DNA from 2 places in the Leptothrix cholodnii SP-6 genome. Region 1 is predicted to be linked to the other one. Evidence: predicted binding sites of a transcription regulator. Region 1 holds the regulator's gene; the other holds the start of a gene.
The links. Region 1 encodes FliA, which starts transcription of late flagellar genes. Its sites were predicted from a motif close to CTAAAGTTTNNNNNNNNNNNGCCGNTA; they were not measured.
Positions count from the first base shown of each region.

Region 2: a site for FliA is predicted at 2,567-2,593, ahead of flgM (flagellar biosynthesis anti-sigma factor FlgM). Genes of this name have one in related genera too.

Region 1 covers NC_010524.1:1,721,670-1,726,751, reverse strand. Annotated here, with positions in the region: gene LCHO_RS08105 (Glu/Leu/Phe/Val family dehydrogenase) at 1-406, shown strand, start outside; gene LCHO_RS08100 (hemerythrin domain-containing protein) at 477-959, shown strand; gene LCHO_RS08095 (hypothetical protein) at 1,083-1,358, shown strand; gene LCHO_RS08090 (methyl-accepting chemotaxis protein) at 1,393-2,757, opposite strand; gene LCHO_RS08085 (RNA polymerase sigma factor FliA) at 2,894-3,610, opposite strand; gene LCHO_RS08080 (protein antiactivator of flagellar biosynthesis) at 3,628-4,449, opposite strand; gene flhF (flagellar biosynthesis GTPase FlhF) at 4,472-5,082, opposite strand, start outside.
Region 2 covers NC_010524.1:3,014,644-3,019,725, forward strand. Annotated here, with positions in the region: gene LCHO_RS13665 (flagellar hook assembly protein FlgD) at 1-588, opposite strand, end outside; gene flgC (flagellar basal body rod protein FlgC) at 655-1,065, opposite strand; gene flgB (flagellar basal body rod protein FlgB) at 1,100-1,504, opposite strand; gene flgA (flagellar basal body P-ring formation chaperone FlgA) at 1,676-2,443, shown strand; gene flgM (flagellar biosynthesis anti-sigma factor FlgM) at 2,763-3,083, shown strand; gene LCHO_RS13690 (hypothetical protein) at 3,080-3,487, shown strand; gene LCHO_RS13695 (DUF1801 domain-containing protein) at 3,494-3,868, opposite strand; gene LCHO_RS13700 (hypothetical protein) at 3,931-4,350, opposite strand; gene dcd (dCTP deaminase) at 4,486-5,055, opposite strand.

The DNA of each region.
Region 1 (5,082 bases):
CTGGGACGTCGACTGCGACATCCTGATCCCCGCCGCGCTCGAAGGCCAGATCGACGAGGGCCGCGCCCGGCGCATCCGCGCCCGCCTGGTGCTCGAAGGCGCCAACGGCCCGACCCTGCCCGAAGCCGACGACCTGCTGGCCGACCGCGGCGTGCTGGTGGTGCCCGACGTGATCTGCAACGCCGGCGGCGTGACGGTGTCGTACTTCGAGTGGGTGCAGGATTTCTCGAGCTTCTTCTGGACCGAGGACGAGATCAACCTGCGCCTGGACAAGATCATGGTCGAGGCGCTGCGGCGCATCTGGGACACCGCCGACCGCCACCAGATCACGCTGCGCACCGCCACCTTCGCGGTGGCCTGCGAGCGCATCCTGATGGCGCGCCAGGAGCGTGGCCTCTACCCTTGATCTGGCACAAGACCGGGGCGGGTGCGGCGGCCTAGGCTTGCGGGCCTTTCCACTCGCACCGGCCGCCGCCATGACCCTGATCGCCTGGACCGACGACATCGCCACCCAGCATCCGCAGATGGATGCCACGCACCGCGAGTTCATCGAGCACCTCGACCGCCTGCACGCCGCGCTCGAGCAGCCGGTGGACGCGATGCTGGCGGTCTACGACGCGATGCTGGCGCACACCGTCGAGCACTTCGCGCAGGAAGACCGCTGGATGGCGGCCACCGGTTTCGCGCCGGAAAACTGCCACAGCCGCCAGCACGGCCAGGTGCTCGACGTGCTGCGCGACGTGCGCCGCCAGGTGGTCGACGACGGCCGCCGGGAAATGGTGGCGCAACTGCTGCCCGAACTGACGCAGTGGTTCGAGGGCCACGCCCAGATGATGGACGCCGGCCTCGCCTATCACATCGGCCAGGTCGGCTACGACACCCGCACCGGCACGATCCGCTCGCCGGTGGCCGAAGCCTCGCTGAGCGGCTGCGGCAGCACCGCCTGCTCCGACGCCTGAAACCGGGCCGGTTGAACGGCATCGCGCCATCGGATCGGTCGGGGGCCGATCGGCCGCGATTTGAGCTGACACCAAGCTGACAAGTGGCTAGAGTCAATGGCATCCGTCATCGAGGGATACGCCATGACGCTGCAGCAGATTCATGACTTCAAGCAATGGCACCTGGGCCATCCACACCACCACGGCATGGAACTGGGTCTGTGCGATCTGGTTCTGGCGGCCTGGGTGGCAGGCTGGATGATGTTGCCCGCGGTGGCACTGCTGCACGAGTGGGCATGGTTGCCCGTTTCGCTGATCCTGACGCTGGCGCTGCCGGCCTACTGGGCCGTGCGCCGGGCGCTGCACCGGCGCGGCGTGTTGCGCTGCGACTGGCTGCACACCGTGCAGCCCCATCGCTGAGCGCCCCTGCGCCCGCTGGCAGCGCCGTCAGGATTCAGAACTTGTAGGCGAAGCGCAGGCCACCCCAGTGCCGGCCGGCCACCATGATCGGCGCCGACGCCTCCTTGAGCAGCACGTACTGGCCGCCGCCCATGTCGCGCCGGTAGGTCTGCAGCAGGAACGGGCGCTGGTTGCGCGCCGAGGCCAGGCCGGTGCGGTCGTTGAAGATGCGCCGGTAGCGGCTGTTGGCGGTGTCCCACGCCAGATCGCCGCGCTGCGGGTGGCAGTACTTGCGGTTGTGGGTGGCGATGTAGCCGTTGCGGTCGGTGGCGATGCAGAACACCACCTTGTCGCTGAAGCCGAGCATCGGCTCCTGGATCGGCGGCAGCAGCTGATCGGTCAAGGCCACGTGACGCGTCAGGTGCTGCGCCGGATGGGTGTTGGCGATCGGGCGGTACTGGTCGTCGAACAGGTCGGCCAGCGTGATGCGGCCGTCGGCCAGCGCCTGCTCGAAGGTCGCCGCGATGCGGGCCGCGCCGTCCTGCACGGCCTGGATGAACGGCGTGTCCTCGGTCTGCGCGCCGCTGCCGGCGAGCTCGTCGATCAGCTGTTCGGACAGGTTCAGGAAGCGGTCGCTGCAGCCCATCGCGGCGTCGAGGCTGACCATGGCGTGCTGCATCTCCTGGCCGAGGTGCTGGGTCTTGTCGCTGACCGCCGCGCAGGTGCTGCGGCTGGCGGTGGCGGCATCGTTGATGCGCACCACGCCGGCCTCGACATGGGCGAACGCCAGGTGGATGCCGCGGGTCGGCTCCACGCCGGGTTCGACCCGGATGTCCTGCGAAAACGCCTCGATGCGCTGGTCGAGCTGGGTGAGCGTGCCCATGATGGTCTTGGACGACACCTCGACGCGGCCGGCCAGGTCCTTCACCGCATCGGCGACCACGCCGAAACCGCGTCCGGCCTCGCCCGCCCGCTTGGCCTCGACCATCGCGTTGAACGCGACCAGCCGGGTCTGCAGGGCGATCTGCGTGATGTCGGCGGCGGCGGTCGAGACCTGCTGCAGCACCGACACGATGCCGGCCACCTCGGAGGCCACCTGCTGCGCCACCGCGCGGGCATGCGCCACCGCCTTCACGCTGGCGGCCGTGGCGTCACCGATGGCCAGCTGGGCACCCTGCACGTGCTCGAGCTGCTGGTTGAGCTGGCCCAGCGACTCGACCTGGCTGACGACCAGCTTCTGGGTGTCCTCGATCGCACCACGCGCCTGCGCGGCGTCGCGGCCGATCTGGGACACCTGGCTCGCCAGGCGCTGCACCAGGGCGTTGTCGACGGCATGGCGGTCGCCGACCTCGGTATCTGCATGGGCATGGGATCGAACGGTCCGGGGTGCGGGTGCACGCTCACGCAGGAAGGCAAACATCGGCAGTCTCCATCTCAGCCCTCGTGGGCGTCTTGGCACCCCGAGTGGTGGGTCTGCGTCCCGGCGCGCGGCCGGAACGGGTCAAGGGAACGGGTCAAGGGAACGGGCCGAAGGCACGCCGTGCGGCCACACCGGCTCACCAGGTGCGCAGCTTGGCGCGCAGGCGGGCGATCGACTGGCTGTGCAGCTGGCAGACCCGCGATTCGGTCACGCCCAGCACGGCGGCGATTTCCTTCAGGTTCATGTCTTCTTCGTAGTACATGCTCATCACGTACTGCTCGCGTTCGGGCAGGTTCTTGATGGCATCGACCAGCGCCTGGCGCATGCGGTGGTCGTTGAGGCGGGCCAGCGGGTCGCCGCCGGTGTCGGCCGCCACGTGGCGGTCGAGGTAGTCGTTGTCGCCGTCGGCGCCGCCCATATCCTCGAGGTAGATCAGCTGCGTGCCACGCACCCGGTTGAGCAGGTCCTGGTACTCGAGCAGCGTGATGCCCATTTCCTTGGCGATCTCGCTTTCCTGCGGCGTGCGGCCGAGCTTCTGCTCGAGGCGGTGCACGGCGCCCTCGATGTCGCGCTGGTGCTTGCGGTTGCCGCGGCTCATCCAGTCGGAGCCGCGCAGCTCGTCGAGCATGGCGCCGCGGATGCGCTGGGTGGCGAAGGTCTCGAACATCACGCCCTGGCCGATGTCGAAGCGGCTGAGCGCGTCGGTCAGGCCGATCATGCCGACCTGGATCAGGTCGTCGATCTCGACGTTGGCGGGCAGCTTGGCGATCATCTGATGCGCCAGCCGGCGCACCAGCGGGCTGTACTGCTTGAGCAGCGAATTGACGTCGGGTCGTCCGGTGGCGGTGTACATGGCTGTTGGCTCCGCGTTCAGGTCATCGCCACGCGAGGCGCAGGCAAGGCGCTGCGCAGGCCGGCGTAGTCGGTTTCGCCGACGGCAAACGCCGCGGCAGCGCCCAGAGAGGCCTCGACCATCTGCACCAGCGCCCGCGAGGGTGCGGCCGTGGGCGGCTCGGCGGGGTCGACCTGCACCCAGCAGTGCTGGACGCCGCCGAGGAACATGTCGACACAGTGCGACAGCCGGTCGGCCACCGAGGTGGCACGGGGCGACTTGGGCGGCGCGCACAGCAGCAGGTCGTGGCTGAGCCAGTCGGCGCGCTGGGCGAACACCTTCAGCGCCGCGTAGGCATGGGTCATGGCTTCGGGCTGGTCGTCGCACAGCACCACCGGACGCGGCCGGCTCAGGCCTTCGTCGCCGCGGCCGAACAGGCGGGCGAGCTCGACCGCGCTGCCGTGCACCAGCACCACCTGCGAGGACGGCGCCACGTCGACCACCGCGTCGAGGAAACCGCGCGTCGAGCCGCGGCTGTCGACCCAGCGCACCGGCAGTCCGCGGGCGGCAAGGTACGAGACCCGGTCCGACAGCACCTCGATGCCTTCGGACAGATCGAAGTTCGCCAGCTCCTTGGGCGGGCCGCCGCGCTCGGAGGCGTCGACCAGCAGGGTGTCGAGCTGCAGGGCCTCGAGGGCGCTGCACAGGCGCTCGATCAGCACCCCGCCGTGGGCGATGAAGGGGTTCGAGACGACCGGGATGAAACGGATCGAGCGCGACGAGAACAGCCGGCGCAGGCCGTCGGCCTGATCGGCCGGCTGGGTGCGGCGGAACGGCGGGAAGGGGGGCGGGTTCGACATGGAGGTCCGTCCTGTGTGCGGTTCAGGCGTCGGCGCCGGATGAGCGCGAGCTGTTCGTCGGGGTCGACGACGAGCGGCTGCGTCGCGGCGCCTGAGGTGCGGGCGGCGAGGCGAACAGCAGGTTGACGTCGTTGGCATCCATGCGCCAGGCCTGGGCACCGGCGGTGCGCAGCGCGCGCTGCATCAGCGCCTGCGCGGTCAGGCGGTGCCAGTCTTCGGGCACGCGCTGGCCGTTGGCCACCGCCACCACCTTCAGGCGATGGCGGATCAGCGCGTCGACCGCCGGGCCGAGCTTGACCGCCTCGTCCATCTTGGAGAGCACGATGCCCTTGGCCTGGGTCGCCTTGTAGGCCACCAGCACGTCCTCGATGGTCTCGCCCTGCGCGGCGGCGTTGACCACCAGCAGGCGCTTGATCGAGGGGTGCGACAGCATGTCGAGCAGTTCGCGGGTGCGGGCATCGCGCTGCGCCAGGCCGGCGGTGTCGATCAGCACCATCTTCTTAGACTGCAGCAGGTCGAGCAGGTCTTCGAGCGCGACCCGGTCGTGCGCGGTGTGCACCGGCACGCCGAGGATGCGGCCGTAGGCGCGCAGCTGTTCGTGGGCGCCGAGCCGGTAGGCGTCGAGCGTGATCA
Region 2 (5,082 bases), 1.3 Mb from region 1:
CGCGACCACCTGATCGCGCACCAGCGCCGTGCTGGTGACGGCGGCCGCGCCGTTGGTGGCGACGACCCGGAAGCTGATGCCGCTGGTGTCGGCCGGCATCTGCGCCGGTGCCCAGGTGAAGCTGTGGCGCCCGGACGTCTCGGCGCCCAGGTCGACGGTGTCGATCACCCGGCCGGCGGCCGACAGCACCTCGATCCGGGCGGCATCGGCCGGGCCGGCGAGTTCGTAGCCGGCGCTGGCCTGGCCGGTGGCGGGGTCGAGATTCAGGCCCTTGCCCGCAACCATCACGCCCTGCCCGACCAGTTGCGCGCCCTGCAGCGCCTGCATCTGGGTGAACTGGCCGCCCATCGCCTGGATGCTCTCGTTGACCTTCTCGATGCCCGAGACGGTGTTGATCTGCGCCATCTGGCTGGTGACCTGGGCGTTGTCCATCGGGCTGAGCGGATCCTGGTTCTGCATCTGCGCGACCAGCAGCTTGAGGAAGCGGTCGGCCGAGGCCTCGGTGGTGCTGGCCGTGCTGCCGCTGCCCGAGAGCTGCGAATAGATCGAGGCCGAGCTGTTGGTGGAACCGGTGACGGTGGTGGACATGGCGGGGGCGGTCTCGGTCGGTTGGGCGGACGGGTTCGGTGCGGTTTCAGGCTGCGATCAGGCGGCTCACGAGCCCTGGCCCATCTGCAGTGTCTTGAGCAGCAGCGTCTTGGCGGTGTTCATCACCTCGACGTTGTTCTGGTACGAGCGCGAGGCCGAGATCATGTTGACCATCTCCTCGACCGCGTTGACGTTGCTGTAGGTCACGTAGCCCTCGGCGTCGGCCTGCGGGTGCTTGGGGTCGTGCACGCGGCGGCCGGGGCTCTGGTCCTCGGTGATCTGCGAGACCTTGACGCCGGCGGCGCCCATCTCGCCCATCTGCACCGACTGGAACATCACCTGGCGGGCCTTGAAGCTCTGGCCGTCGGGGCCGGCGACGGTGTCGGCGTTGGCCAGGTTGGTGGCCACCGCGTTGAGCCGCTGGCTCTGCGCGCTGACCGCGCTGCCGGCGACGTTGAAGATGTTGAGCATGGACATCGTGGGCTCCTGCAGGTGCGGTCAAAGGCCGCGGTCACTGGCCCTTGATGGCCGACATCAGCGTCGAGACGCTGCCGTTGATGAAGCGCAGCGTCGACTCGTACTTGACCGCGTTGTCGGCGAAGCTGGCGCGCTCGCGGTCCATGTCGACGGTGTTGTTGTCGAGGCTGCTCTGGCTCGCGGTGGCGTACGTCAGCTGCGACGCCGACCTGGCGCCCACCGCCACCGGGATGTGGCCACCGTGGGTGGTGGCCAGCGCACCGCCGACCGACTGCTCGCCGACGGCCTGCTTGAGCGCGCTGGCGAAATCGAGATCGCGGGCGACGTAGCCGGGCGTCTCGGCGTTGGCGATGTTGCTGGCGATCAGGCGCTGGCGCTCGGAGCGCAGCACCAGGGCCTGCGACTGGAAGTTCAGCGTGTCGGTGATGCGGTTGAGCATGATCGGGTTCCCCGGCGTCCCGCACGGGTGCGGAACTTGGCTGATTGTTGGCAGGCGAGGCGCCAAACATGAGCGCGATAAGCGACCGGTAAACCGTGCATCTCCGCGCCTGGCCGGGCCCGGCACCGATCTACATTGATGCTCATGTATCCACGCTGCCCTCAGCCCGCCATGGCCTTGCCGCCGCCGCAGCGCATGTGGCTGCGCGTCTGGCAGCGCATGCACGCCGCCCGGTTCCGGCCGGGCTGGCCGCTGATGAGCCTGCTGGCGCTGCTCTTCTCGATCAGCAGCGCCCAGGCCGACAGCGCGCCTCAGGGCGGCGCCCTGCCGATCGCCGACGTGCTGTCGCTGGCGCGCAGCCAGGCGGCGATTCCGGCCGGCGCGCGGCTCGAGATCGAAGTCGGCCAGCTCGACCCGCGCCTGCGCCTGGCGCCGTGCAACCGCATCCAGGCCTATCTGCCGCCCGGCGTGAAACCGTGGGGCCGCACCCGGGTCGGCCTGCGCTGCACCGAAGGGCCGGTGGCCTGGAATGTCTATCTGCCGGTGACGGTGCGGGTCTGGGGCCAGGCGGTGGTCACCGCCGGTTCGCTGCCGGCCGACACCGTGCTCGGCGCCGCCGATCTGCGCCTGGGCGAAGTCGATCTGGCCGAACAGGCGTCGCCGGCCTACACGTCGATGGCCGAGCTGATCGGCCGGCGCGTCGCCCGCGCCCTGCCCCCGGGCGCCACGCTGCGCGCCGACAGCCTGCGCGCGCGCCAGTGGTTTGCGGCCGGCGATACCGTGCGCGTCATCACCCAGGGCACGGGCTTTGCCGTCAGCAGCGAGGCACAGGCCATGTCACCCGGGCTCGAAGGCCAGCCGGCCCGGTTGCGCACCGAAAGCGGGCGCATCCTGTCGGCCTGGCCGGTGGGCGAGCGGCGTGCCGAGGTGCGAATGTGAAAAAACGCCTGCTGCGCACGATGTCCGGCCGAGCGCGACCCGGTCGACGCCTCAAGTTCTGCGGTTCTCCAGCCGATAGTCCCCACACCTCAGGGGGTTCGGCGCAATGTGTAACGACAGGGGCTCAAGTCGCCCGCCACCCAGTCGATAAGCTTGAGGACTGCATGGTGACGAGCCGGCAGTGCCCGACAGACAGCGTCTACGTACCACGGTTCCGACCGGCCCCGAGCCACGGCGCCGCGGCATGTCAGACAATGGCTGCCAATCCACTGCCCTATCGCGCCCAACCCGGGCCAGTCTGCGCCCCAAGGAGAACGTCATGAAGATCGGCCAAACCAATGCCCCACCGGCGATCACGCCGGCCGGCAGCGCCGCAACTTCTTCTGCACGCGCCGCCACCGAAGGCGCACGCGACAGCCAGGGCCCACGTGCCGCCGCCACCGATGGCAGCAGCACGGTGCAACTCTCGAGCACCGCACGCGCGCTGCTCGAGGGCGCGGACGGCACCTTCGATGCCGAGAAGGTCGAACGGGTGCGCCAGTCGATATCCGACGGCACCTACAAGATCAACCCCGACGCGATCGCCGACAAGCTGATCGCGAACGCCCACGAAGTGCTGGGCAAGATCGATCCGGCATGACCCTCACCCACCCCACCCGACCCGAGATTCGCCACACGGCCGGCGGCTCGGCGAGCGACCTGGAAGGCATGCTGAGCCAGGTCGAAGACGCACTGGCGTCGCTGGGCGATGCCCTGCGCCTGCGCGACAGCAACGCCATCGAAGGCCACGCACAGCAGCTGCAGCTGTCGCTGGAACGCGCTGTCCAGGCCTTTCACGGCGCTGCCCGCGCCGGCGGCATCCCGGCGCCCTTGCGCAAGCGGCTGGTCAAGGCCAGCGGCCAGGTGGCGGCGCAACGCGAATCGCTGGTGCGCGCCACCGTCGCCCTCGACCGTGCCATCGACGCCCTGATGCCGCGCGAAGCCCCGGCGCTCTACGGCAGCCGTGGCTGGATCAGCTCCGGCGCGAGCAGCTACCAGGCCTGAATCGGGTCAGTGTTCGCTCTGGGTCTTCAGTGCCAGACAGGCCTGCACGAGCCGCGCGATCAAGTCGTCGTCGACCGCCTGACCCTGGCGCTGCTTGAGCTGGCGCATGCCCTTGCCGACGCCGTCGAGTTGCGGAAAACCGCCGGCGAGTTCGGCACCACAGAAGACCTGCAGATTGACGTGGGCCTTGTGCGCGGAAATCGCCAGCAGATGGCGTCCGTCGTGCAGGAACGTGAGATTGCCCCATTTGACGACCTGATCGAGGTCGGGCGCCGCCGCCAGCACGGCACGCTGCAAGGCCCGGGCGATGTCGGCCTGCGCCGGTGGCAGGGTATCGAAATAGGTGGCCACCAGCGCGCTGGATCGAACGAGATGACGCATGAACACCCTCCGATCTGTGGGTGGCTGCCCACGGACCGGATCGTATCAGCGGGCCGCCGGCGTCAGTGCCAGACCTGCTGCGCCTCGTAGAGCCGGAACAGTTCGAGCGCCAGGCGGCGCAGATCGGCGCTGGTGGCGCTGCTGTAACCCAGCACCAGACGGTCGCGGGCGTAGAGCGGATCGAGGCGCATGCGCGTGGCCTGCGTGGCCCAGCCTTCCTGCGTCATCAGGCGACAGAAACGATCGACCTTGCGCACGTCCAGTTGCGGCGTCAGCACCGCTGCCTGCGCCAGACCCGCATCGGCACCCGGATCGAGCGACTCGAAATCGGCATGACGCTGGTCGGCGCCGGCACGCCACTGCGCCACCAGCGGTGCAAAGGCACTGACGAACACGAACTCGCTGGGAAGCTCGTCCGTGATTTCGGTTGCCACCGGGCAGGGCAGCAGATCGGTGGGAAGGCTGAAAGCGGTGGAAGGCATGGTCAGGCTCTGGGTTGAGGCGGCGCGATGGAGCCACGATAAGCCGAGGCACCGCGCGCCGATCACCTGAACAGCACCGGCCCGAGCCGGCAATTCCCTGCCCTGGCAGCGGCCGCACCGCCGCCGCCCCGAGCGTCAGGTCTTGGGCAGCGTCACGCCGGTCTGGCCCTGGTACTTGCCGCCGCGGTCGCGGTAGCTGGTTTCGCAGACTTCGTCACTCTCGAAGAAAAGCACCTGCGCACAGCCTTCACCGGCGTAGATCTTGGCCGGCAGCGGCGTGGTGTTGCTGAATTCCAGCGTCACGTAGCCCTCCCATTCGGGCTCGAAAGGGGTCACGTTGACGATGATCCCGCAGCGCGCATAGGTGCTCTTGCCCAGGCAGATGGTCAGCACGTTGCGCGGGATGCGAAAGTATTCCATCGTGCGCGCCAGCGCGAAACTGTTGGGCGGGATGATGCAGACATCGCTCTCGATGTCGACAAAACTCTTCTCGTCGAAGTTCTTCGGGTCCACCACCGTCGAATAGATGTTGGTGAAGACCTTGAATTCACGTGCGCAGCGGATGTCGTAGCCGTAACTGCTGGTGCCGTAGCTGACGATCTTCTGGCCGTCGGCCGACTGGCGCACCTGACCGGGCTCGAACGGCTCGATCATTCCGGATTCCTGCGCCATGCGGCGGATCCACTTGTCGCTCTTGATGCTCATCGTCTTCTGGCTCGCTGGGGTCGGTGG